3 linked regions of the Bdellovibrio bacteriovorus genome follow. The protein of the gene in region 2 binds, or shares a complex with, the protein of the main gene of each other region. Links are inferred from orthologs where the notes say so. Each region holds a gene or a part of one and is shown on either strand. Other genes may lie near its edges. The genes, in order: AZI85_RS02665, nuoD and AZI85_RS02660.

What was found.
Region 1: the proteins of nuoD (region 2) and AZI85_RS02665 are in contact, whole or in part, in a cryo-EM structure (PDB 6ZJN), measured with the Thermus thermophilus proteins. The link is inferred for Bdellovibrio bacteriovorus from one-to-one orthologs. Residues at the interface, in WP_223903221.1 of Thermus thermophilus: Met26, Thr27, Asn29, Gly31, Pro32, His34; in WP_096411116.1 of Thermus thermophilus: Glu45, Ser46, Asn48, Pro50, Ala51, Gly52, Glu53.
Region 3: the proteins of nuoD (region 2) and AZI85_RS02660 are in contact, whole or in part, in a cryo-EM structure (PDB 6ZJN), measured with the Thermus thermophilus proteins. The link is inferred for Bdellovibrio bacteriovorus from one-to-one orthologs. Residues at the interface, in WP_223903221.1 of Thermus thermophilus: Pro35, Ser36, Asp139, Gly141, Ala142; in WP_096411122.1 of Thermus thermophilus: Ala224, Glu225, Gln226, Glu227, Ala295, Trp297, Phe298, Arg299.

Annotation. Positions count from the first base shown.
Region 1 is NZ_LUKF01000001.1:532,105-535,018, forward strand. It holds AZI85_RS02665 (NADH-quinone oxidoreductase subunit A), read right to left. Parts: upstream 1,685-2,914; coding sequence 1,316-1,684; downstream 1-1,315. Other genes in the region: AZI85_RS02655 (NADH-quinone oxidoreductase subunit J), read right to left, coding at 1-144; AZI85_RS02660 (complex I subunit 1/NuoH family protein), read right to left, coding at 155-1,312; mfd (transcription-repair coupling factor), read left to right, coding at 1,806-2,914. UniProt on the Escherichia coli protein: NDH-1 shuttles electrons from NADH, via FMN and iron-sulfur (Fe-S) centers, to quinones in the respiratory chain. The immediate electron acceptor for the enzyme in this species is believed to be ubiquinone.
Region 2 is NZ_LUKF01000016.1:356,060-360,261, reverse strand. The notes cover bases 1-2,985. They hold nuoD (NADH dehydrogenase (quinone) subunit D), read left to right. Parts: upstream 1-644; coding sequence 645-2,327; downstream 2,328-2,985. Other genes in these bases: nuoF (NADH-quinone oxidoreductase subunit NuoF), read left to right, coding at 2,892-2,985; AZI85_RS11440 (complex I 24 kDa subunit family protein), read left to right, coding at 2,419-2,892; AZI85_RS11450 (NADH-quinone oxidoreductase subunit B), read left to right, coding at 164-658. Outside these bases: more of nuoF, read left to right, coding at 2,986-4,184; AZI85_RS11430 (2Fe-2S iron-sulfur cluster-binding protein), read left to right, coding at 4,165-4,202.
Region 3 is NZ_LUKF01000001.1:531,338-534,332, forward strand. It holds AZI85_RS02660 (complex I subunit 1/NuoH family protein), read right to left. Parts: upstream 2,080-2,995; coding sequence 922-2,079; downstream 1-921. Other genes in the region: nuoL (NADH-quinone oxidoreductase subunit L), read right to left, coding at 1-33; nuoK (NADH-quinone oxidoreductase subunit NuoK), read right to left, coding at 62-385; AZI85_RS02655 (NADH-quinone oxidoreductase subunit J), read right to left, coding at 375-911; AZI85_RS02665 (NADH-quinone oxidoreductase subunit A), read right to left, coding at 2,083-2,451; mfd (transcription-repair coupling factor), read left to right, coding at 2,573-2,995. UniProt on the Escherichia coli protein: NDH-1 shuttles electrons from NADH, via FMN and iron-sulfur (Fe-S) centers, to quinones in the respiratory chain. The immediate electron acceptor for the enzyme in this species is believed to be ubiquinone.

The sequences.
Region 1 (2,914 bases), on a different replicon or contig from region 2:
AGTCACGAACAACGCGGAGATACCCACCATCGTCATCGCCAAACAAAGCGATGAATAAATCGGGTTAGATAAAAGAATGACACTCAGGCCGCTGACCAGAGTGACAATCGCTAAGAACCAAAAAAGAAATGCATCTGCTGTCACGTTATTCTCCTCACAAAGATGCGATGTAGATCACAAACGCGGTAATGATCGTGTTTGCTAGCGCCCAAGGAAGCAAAGTCTTCCAACCGAAATCCATCAATTGGTCATAACGGAAGCGTGGAAGCGTCCAACGAACCCAGATGAAAACCCACAAGAAGAATGCAAACTTGATATTGAAAACAAGGAAGTGGATCAATGCCACCAAAGCACTTGCCCAGCCCGCAGAAGACGTTACCGAAGCCGCCCACTCTTGAACTTGTTCAACGGATACGTACGGAATACCGTAACCACCGAAGAAGAACAAAGCCATCAAGCCTGAGGCGATCATCATGTGACCGTATTCACCGATGAAGAACATGTTGAATTTGAAGCCGCCGTACTCTGTATGGAAACCGGCAACAAGTTCAGATTCACCCTCTGCCAAGTCGAATGGAAGACGATTTGATTCGGCAAATGCTGTTGTGAAGAACAAAAGAGCTGCCAATGGTTGATAGAAAATCCCCCAGTTTGGAAGCCAACTTGCAGTGATTGTGTGACCCAAGAAGACGAATTGAAGGGGACCTTGTTGAGCCACCGTCATGTCTTGAAGGTTGAACGTACCGTAAAGCATGATCACGCCCACGATAGAAAGACCCAAAGCCAACTCGTAAGAGATTGTTTGCGCCGAAGCACGAAGAGCACCCATCAAAGAGTACTTATTTCCTGAACCCCAACCCGCCATCAACAAAGTGTAAGCAGCCAAAGAAGAAACACCCAAGATGAATACGATACCAACGCCGATATCATAACCTTGAACCAAGAAAGTGTACGGACCCCAAGTAGATCCAAACATTTCAAATGTTCCTACTTGAATCGGTGTCGACATTGGGATGGCAGAGAACGCCACCGCACCTGGAATCAACGCAAATACCGGAGCTGCATAGTACAACAATGGTTTTGCGGTATCTGGAACGAAGTTTTCTTTCGTCAAGAATTTCACAGCGTCAGCCAAAAGTTGCATCAAGCCCAAAGGTCCTACGCGGTTGGGTCCCAAACGATTTTGAATGAATGCGGAACCACGGCGCTCTAGCCATACAAGAATAGGAACTGCTTGAACCATCATCAAAAAGATGACGACAAGTTTTAAACCGTTAACGGTAATTTCAAAAAGATCTTTACCCATTCCCATTGATTAGTCCCATTCCAATGCTTTTGATTTTACTTCCCAGAAAAGTCCGAAGATGAAAATTCCGATGAAGACCATCATCGAAATAAGCACGAACAGACCTTGTCCTGATGATAAGAAATCACGGAAAGAAGTTGCCCATGGATACATGAAAATGATCTCGATATCGAAAAGGATGAAGAGGATCGCAGTAAGATAATACTTTACTGAAACCTTTGTATCTTTCTTATCAAGAGCAGGAATACCGCACTCGTAAGGCTCGTACTTGATAGAGTTATAAACGGGTTTGCCGCCTGTTTTGGACGCGACCCATACTAAAAATGCTCCGAATAGAGCGATGAAGATGACGATGAAAATGACTCCACCGAGTGGCACTGTACCCCTCCAAAGTTGTCGTTATTATTTGGATTTCAATTAGTTATATATGTGTCGTCTGTGAAAACCAAGAAATATGAATGGAAACAAGGCGATAAGCATGGCAAGATGAGCCCACCGAATGAAAGCCGAAATGACTCATACAAGGCTTGAATCCATCCTGGAAAGGGCCTTCGAAACAACACGCGGAAAAATTCAAGTGACCGGAGCTGCATCTCCGCTCGCGCTTGCTTACTTTTTGTCGCAGACTTACTCTAAAAAAATCAACAGCTTGCCGCACTTAGTTGTTGTTAGCAGTCTTTCCGAAGCGAACAAACTTCAGCAGCTTTTAGAGTTCTTTGACCCATCTCGTCACAGCACGATTTTACCTGCTTTCGATGTTTCACCTTATTCCGGTCTTTATCCAAACTCGAGAGTCGTTAGTGATCGCGTTCGATTCTTGTCTCGAGCCCAACAAGCGAAGGCTGGAGAAATCTTCATATCTGTTTCTGACGCGCTGACACAAAAGACTTTGCCGGTGAAAATCCTGAAAGAATATTCGCGTCTTCTAAAACCCAGCGACGAACTTCCTGAAGACATCGCAGAGTATTTAAACTCGCTTGGCTATTCTTCAGCACCGATGGTGGAAGATAAAGGTCAGTATGCTTTGCGCGGAGGTATCGTTGATATTTTCCCGCCGACAGAAGATGAACCGGTTCGCTTAGATTTATTCGGCGATCAAATTGAGTCTATTCGTCACTTCAATGTTTCAGATCAACGAAGCACCGATGAAGTTGCTTCATTCGTCTTAACTCCAGCGCGCGAGATTCTTTTCCGCGATGAAAATCACGAAAGACTTTTGCAAAGAGTCCGCGCGATGATTGATGGCCGCGAGGTTGATAAGGCCGAGGCCGAAGAAACTCTGCGCTCTTTGGTTTTAAAAAACTCATTCCCTGGAATTGAATTCTTACTTCCCTACTTTTATGGAGAACTTGCTAGTCCGCTAGAACATTTTTCATCTGCGGTGAATGTATGGTTTTTAGATCCGATTGAAATTTCCAGATGGACAGATGAAGTTTGGGCCGAGATTAAAGCGGACTACGCTTCAAGCACGCAACACGTGATTCGACCTGAGTTGGAATTACTTTACTCTCCATTTGAAACTTTAAGTTTCCCTGCCGGATCGCGCGAAGTTTATTTCTCTTCATTAGAATATTTAGAAAACGCCGAGACCAGCGAAGATGGCAGAGT
Region 2 (4,202 bases):
AGACGCGCCCCTTATATTACTTATCTAGTTGTCAGGATTACGGATTTTCAGTAACTACTTAATGATAGCTAAATGAAATTGCAGAGGTGTATTTATGCACAAAGATCAAGTGCAGGGTTCTGTGTCTCTCGCAGGCGCAAGCGGAACTCAAGCCATAGATGATATGTCACGAGATGTTGCTTTCACATCAAGGCTCGATGCTTTGGTGGCGTGGGGGCAAAAAAATTCTTTGTGGCCAATGCCTTACGGTACTGCTTGTTGTGGTATCGAGTTCATGTCAGTGATGGGACCGAAGTATGACCTAGCACGTTTCGGTGCTGAGGTGGCTCGTTTCTCTCCTCGTCAAGCGGACTTGCTTGTCGTTGCTGGAACTATCACAGAAAAAATGGCTCCGGTGATCACTCGTATTTATCAACAAATGCTTGAACCAAAATACGTGATCTCCATGGGCGCGTGTGCAAGCTCTGGTGGTTTCTACCGCGCTTACCACGTTCTTCAAGGCGTCGACAAAGTCATCCCTGTCGACGTTTACATCCCAGGTTGCCCTCCAACACCAGAAGCGGTGATGGATGGAATCATGGCATTGCAACGTATGATTGCGACTCGTCAACCACGTCCTTGGAAAGACAACTGGAAGTATCCATATGAACAAACTTGAGACTTTAAAACAAAACCTCGCGGGTAAATTTAAAATCGAGAACTACAAGTTCATCCACGCTGTGGGTGATGACGTTCTTGAAGTTCCAAAAGAAGACGTTCCGGCGTTGCTTTTGTTTCTTCGCGAAAATGGTCATTTCGATTTCTTGATGGACGTGTGCGGAGTGGATTTTCCAAACCGCGAAAAACGTTTCGACGTTGTTTACCACTTGTTCTCGTCAAAAGACGCTTCTCGTTTGCGTGTAAAAGCACAGGTTGGTGAAAACGAATCTATCGGGACAGTTCTTCCGGCTTGGAAGGGTGCGGACTGGTTTGAGCGTGAAGCCTATGACATGTTCGGTATCAAGTTCGAGGGTCATCCTAACTTGCGCCGTATCTTGACTCATCATCAATTCGTGGGTCATCCGCTTCGTAAAGACTACGATGCGAACTTGCAACAACCTTGCACGTCCTCATTGCCAATTCACTTCAACAACGAACCGGGTTCTCCTGGTGATGTGTTGAATGATAAATATGTTCCTTTGAATATCGGTCCTGCCCATACAGCGATGCACGGAACTCTTCGTGTGATGGCTGAGATGGACGGCGAGACGATCGTTCGTTGTAACAATGAAATCGGATATCTTCACCGCTGTTTCGAAAAAATGGCAGAGACTCATCCGTACAACCAAGTGATCCCGTACACAGATCGTTTGAACTACTGTTCAGCGCCAATGAATAACATTGGTTACTGTAAAGCGGTCGAGCGTTTGTTGGGCGTGGAAATCCCGCCTAAAGCGCAAGCGATGCGTGTGATCTTGGCAGAGCTTTCTCGTATCATCGACCACACGATTGCAATCGGTACGGGCGCGATGGACTTGGGTGCTTTGACTTCTTTCTTCTATATGTTCGGTCTTCGTGAACAGGTTTATGGCTTGTTCGAAAAACTTTGCGGAGCTCGTTTGACTGTATCTATGACTCGCGTCGGTGGTATGGCTCAAGATGCGCCTGAAGGCTGGTTCGACGAAGTTTTAGCTCTTTGTAAAGAGATCCGTAAAGGCACTGACGAAATGGCTTCGATGGTTTTGGACAACAAAATCTTCATCCTTCGTACTAAAAACGTGTGCCCGGTATCTGCTCAAGACGCGATTCAATGGGGTTACACAGGTCCTCTTCTTCGCGCTTCCGGCGTGAACTTGGATTTGCGTAAAGCGAAACCTTACTATGGTTACGACGCTTTGGACTTTGATGTTCCAGTAGGAACAACAGGTGATATCTACGACCGTTACTTGGTTCGTTTCGAAGAAATGCGCCAATCAGTTCGTATCATCGAACAAGTCTGCAAAAACGTTCCAGGTGGCGATTACACAATCCGCGACAAAGGCATCGTTCTTCCAGAGAAAAAAGACGTTTACGGAAACATCGAAGGTTTGATGAATCACTTCATGTTGATCATCAAAGGGCTTCGTCCTCCAGTGGGCGAAGTTTACGATGCGACGGAAGCGGCCAACGGTGAACTAGGTTTCTATCTAGTGAGCGACGGCTCTGCAAATCCATACCGTTTGAAAGTCCGTCCACCATGTTTCGCGATCTACCAATCGTACCCAACGGTAGTGAAAGGCGCGATGTTGGCAGATGCTATCGCAACTGTCGCATCGATGAACTTAATCGCTGGTGAACTAGATAGATAATCGGACGGAAGGGCGGCAGCCCGCAGAGCGGAGGGCCGCAAGGCCCGGAACTGAAGCAACTTAGAGTTTTGAAAAATTTAAAGGAAAAAGAATGTTTCAACTAAGTGAACAAGGTTTGGCGGAAGTAAAAAAAGAATTGAATCGCTATGAAGCGAAAGATTCTGCGATCATCCCAAGCCTTTACATCGCACAAAAAGAAAACAACGGTTTCGTCACTGCGGAAATGATCACGTATCTTTCTAAAGTGATGGACATCCCTGAAGCACGTATTAACGAAGTTTTTAAGTTTTATACGATGTTCAATCAAAAGCCGGTGGGTAAATACCATGTGCAAGTATGCACGAATATTTCCTGCGCTCTTGAAGGTGGTCGCGAGATGGCTAGCCACATCTGCCACGAGTTGGGTGTGAAATACGGCGAAGTCACTTCAGATGGCCGTTTCACAGTCAGCAAAGTGGAGTGCTTGGGTTCCTGCGGAACGGCTCCAATGATGCAAGTAAACGACACGTATCATGAGAAACTCACTCCGGAATCAGCAATGAATCTGCTACGAGGAATGAAATAATGGCTGAAACAAAATTACTGACGGAATTCTATCACTTGCCAGAGTATCAAACTTTGGCTGGTTACAAAGCTAAAGGCGGTTACGAAACTTTGCCAAAAGCTTTGAAAATGCAACCTCAGCAAATCATCGACGAAGTGAAAGCTTCGGGTCTTCGTGGTCGTGGTGGTGCAGGTTTCCCAACAGGTATGAAATGGGGCTTCCTTCCTAAAAATGGAGAACCTCGTTACCTTCTTTGCAACGCCGATGAAGGGGAGCCTGGTACATTTAAAGACCGTATGATGATGGAGCGTGCTCCACATCAATTGATCGAAGGCATGATTATCTCTGGCTTCGCGGTGGGTTCTAATAAAGGTTATATCTACGTTCGTGGTGAATACGTTTACCCGATCGAATGCTTAAATAAAGCGATCAAAGAAGCTTATGCAGCGGGCCTTCTTGGTAAAAACATCTTGGGTTCTGGTTTCGACTTTGACCTTGATGTGTACCGTGGTGCCGGCGCTTATATCTGCGGTGAAGAGACAGGCATGATCTCTTCTTTGGAAGGCTTGAAAGGCCAACCAAAATTGAAGCCTCCATTCCCAGCGGTTCAAGGTTACTTGCGTAAACCAACAATCGTGAACAACGTGGAAACTTTGGCGGCCGTGACTTACATCGTTCGCGATGGCGCACAAACTTACCGCAAACATGGAACAGAAAAATCTGCGGGAACAAAATTGTTCTCTCTTTCTGGAAACGTGATGACTCCAGGGAACTACGAAGTTCCATTGGGCTATCCTTTGATGGATTTGCTTATGAAAGAGGGCGGAGGCATGAAACCAGGCCGCAAATTAAAAGCGGTTATTCCTGGTGGATCTTCAGCTCCTGTTTTAACAGCAGAAGAAGTGGCGAAAGCAAATCTAGATTACGAATCATTGGCGGGCCTTGGAACCATGCTTGGTTCTGGTGCGGTGATCGTGATCGACGACTCTCAATGTATGGTGGATATGTTGGGTGTTTTGACTCACTTCTATGCGCATGAGTCTTGTGGTCAATGTACACCTTGCCGTGAAGGTACAGGTTGGTTGAACAAGATTCTTCACTCGATCTTGGAAGGTCGCGGTCGTTTGCAAGACATCGACTTGTTGATCAAAGTTGCTGACAACATGAAAGGGAAAACAATCTGTGCCCTTTCCGATGCAGCGGCTCTTCCGGTTTTGAGCTTTGTGACTAAGTTTAGAGATGAATTTGAATTCTATGTCCGCGAAGGACGTTCGAAAGTAAAAGGAACGACATATGCCGAAATGCACCATTAATGGCAAAGAAGTCGAAGT
Region 3 (2,995 bases), on a different replicon or contig from region 2:
ACCAACGAACGGAGCTAGGATCAAAAGGGCCATTAAAAGAGAATGATTCACGGCTGCTCCCTTATCCTTTCAAGTGTTCAAAGAAGCGAATATTCACTTCGTTAAAGCGTTTAAAGATTGAAACGGCCAATGCCAAACCTACCGCCGCTTCTGCCGCGGCGATTGTCATGACAAAGAAAACCATGATGTGACCATCAAGAATGCCTAAGTACTTGCTGAATGCGATGAAGGTTAAATTCACAGAATTCAACATCAACTCTACAGACATCAAAAGTACGATCACGTTACGGCGAAGAAGAACTCCGGCCATACCCATCATGAACAAAAGTGCTGCCAGAACTAAATAGTGAGTCAGGCCAATGTTGTTAATGAAATCAGTGTTCATGTGTTCCACCTTTACTGCGCGCTAGAGCCACCGCACCAACTGCGATCACTAGCAAAAGAACGCCCAATGCTTCAAAGCCGAAGATGTATTTAGAAAACAAAATCTGGCCCAACTGTTTTGTTGTTTCCATGCCTGTTCCCGCAGTCACTGGGTTGTCCGTAGTTTTTTCAGTCAAAAGACCTACAGACATCGCAATGGCGCCGACAACCAGGCCTGCCAACAAACCTACGGAAGCAATTTTAACTGCTCCAGAAAACTTTCCCTTCGTGAAAGCTTGAAGATCTTTCTTCAAGTCGAAGAGCATGATCACCATGACGAAAAGAACCATCACGGCGCCGGCGTAAACGATCAACTGAACACCTGCAATAAAGTAAGCATTCAAAGTCACGAACAACGCGGAGATACCCACCATCGTCATCGCCAAACAAAGCGATGAATAAATCGGGTTAGATAAAAGAATGACACTCAGGCCGCTGACCAGAGTGACAATCGCTAAGAACCAAAAAAGAAATGCATCTGCTGTCACGTTATTCTCCTCACAAAGATGCGATGTAGATCACAAACGCGGTAATGATCGTGTTTGCTAGCGCCCAAGGAAGCAAAGTCTTCCAACCGAAATCCATCAATTGGTCATAACGGAAGCGTGGAAGCGTCCAACGAACCCAGATGAAAACCCACAAGAAGAATGCAAACTTGATATTGAAAACAAGGAAGTGGATCAATGCCACCAAAGCACTTGCCCAGCCCGCAGAAGACGTTACCGAAGCCGCCCACTCTTGAACTTGTTCAACGGATACGTACGGAATACCGTAACCACCGAAGAAGAACAAAGCCATCAAGCCTGAGGCGATCATCATGTGACCGTATTCACCGATGAAGAACATGTTGAATTTGAAGCCGCCGTACTCTGTATGGAAACCGGCAACAAGTTCAGATTCACCCTCTGCCAAGTCGAATGGAAGACGATTTGATTCGGCAAATGCTGTTGTGAAGAACAAAAGAGCTGCCAATGGTTGATAGAAAATCCCCCAGTTTGGAAGCCAACTTGCAGTGATTGTGTGACCCAAGAAGACGAATTGAAGGGGACCTTGTTGAGCCACCGTCATGTCTTGAAGGTTGAACGTACCGTAAAGCATGATCACGCCCACGATAGAAAGACCCAAAGCCAACTCGTAAGAGATTGTTTGCGCCGAAGCACGAAGAGCACCCATCAAAGAGTACTTATTTCCTGAACCCCAACCCGCCATCAACAAAGTGTAAGCAGCCAAAGAAGAAACACCCAAGATGAATACGATACCAACGCCGATATCATAACCTTGAACCAAGAAAGTGTACGGACCCCAAGTAGATCCAAACATTTCAAATGTTCCTACTTGAATCGGTGTCGACATTGGGATGGCAGAGAACGCCACCGCACCTGGAATCAACGCAAATACCGGAGCTGCATAGTACAACAATGGTTTTGCGGTATCTGGAACGAAGTTTTCTTTCGTCAAGAATTTCACAGCGTCAGCCAAAAGTTGCATCAAGCCCAAAGGTCCTACGCGGTTGGGTCCCAAACGATTTTGAATGAATGCGGAACCACGGCGCTCTAGCCATACAAGAATAGGAACTGCTTGAACCATCATCAAAAAGATGACGACAAGTTTTAAACCGTTAACGGTAATTTCAAAAAGATCTTTACCCATTCCCATTGATTAGTCCCATTCCAATGCTTTTGATTTTACTTCCCAGAAAAGTCCGAAGATGAAAATTCCGATGAAGACCATCATCGAAATAAGCACGAACAGACCTTGTCCTGATGATAAGAAATCACGGAAAGAAGTTGCCCATGGATACATGAAAATGATCTCGATATCGAAAAGGATGAAGAGGATCGCAGTAAGATAATACTTTACTGAAACCTTTGTATCTTTCTTATCAAGAGCAGGAATACCGCACTCGTAAGGCTCGTACTTGATAGAGTTATAAACGGGTTTGCCGCCTGTTTTGGACGCGACCCATACTAAAAATGCTCCGAATAGAGCGATGAAGATGACGATGAAAATGACTCCACCGAGTGGCACTGTACCCCTCCAAAGTTGTCGTTATTATTTGGATTTCAATTAGTTATATATGTGTCGTCTGTGAAAACCAAGAAATATGAATGGAAACAAGGCGATAAGCATGGCAAGATGAGCCCACCGAATGAAAGCCGAAATGACTCATACAAGGCTTGAATCCATCCTGGAAAGGGCCTTCGAAACAACACGCGGAAAAATTCAAGTGACCGGAGCTGCATCTCCGCTCGCGCTTGCTTACTTTTTGTCGCAGACTTACTCTAAAAAAATCAACAGCTTGCCGCACTTAGTTGTTGTTAGCAGTCTTTCCGAAGCGAACAAACTTCAGCAGCTTTTAGAGTTCTTTGACCCATCTCGTCACAGCACGATTTTACCTGCTTTCGATGTTTCACCTTATTCCGGTCTTTATCCAAACTCGAGAGTCGTTAGTGATCGCGTTCGATTCTTGTCTCGAGCCCAACAAGCGAAGGCTGGAGAAATCTTCATATCTGTTTCTGACGCGCTGACACAAAAGACTTTGCCGGTGAAAATCCTGAAAGAATATTCGCGT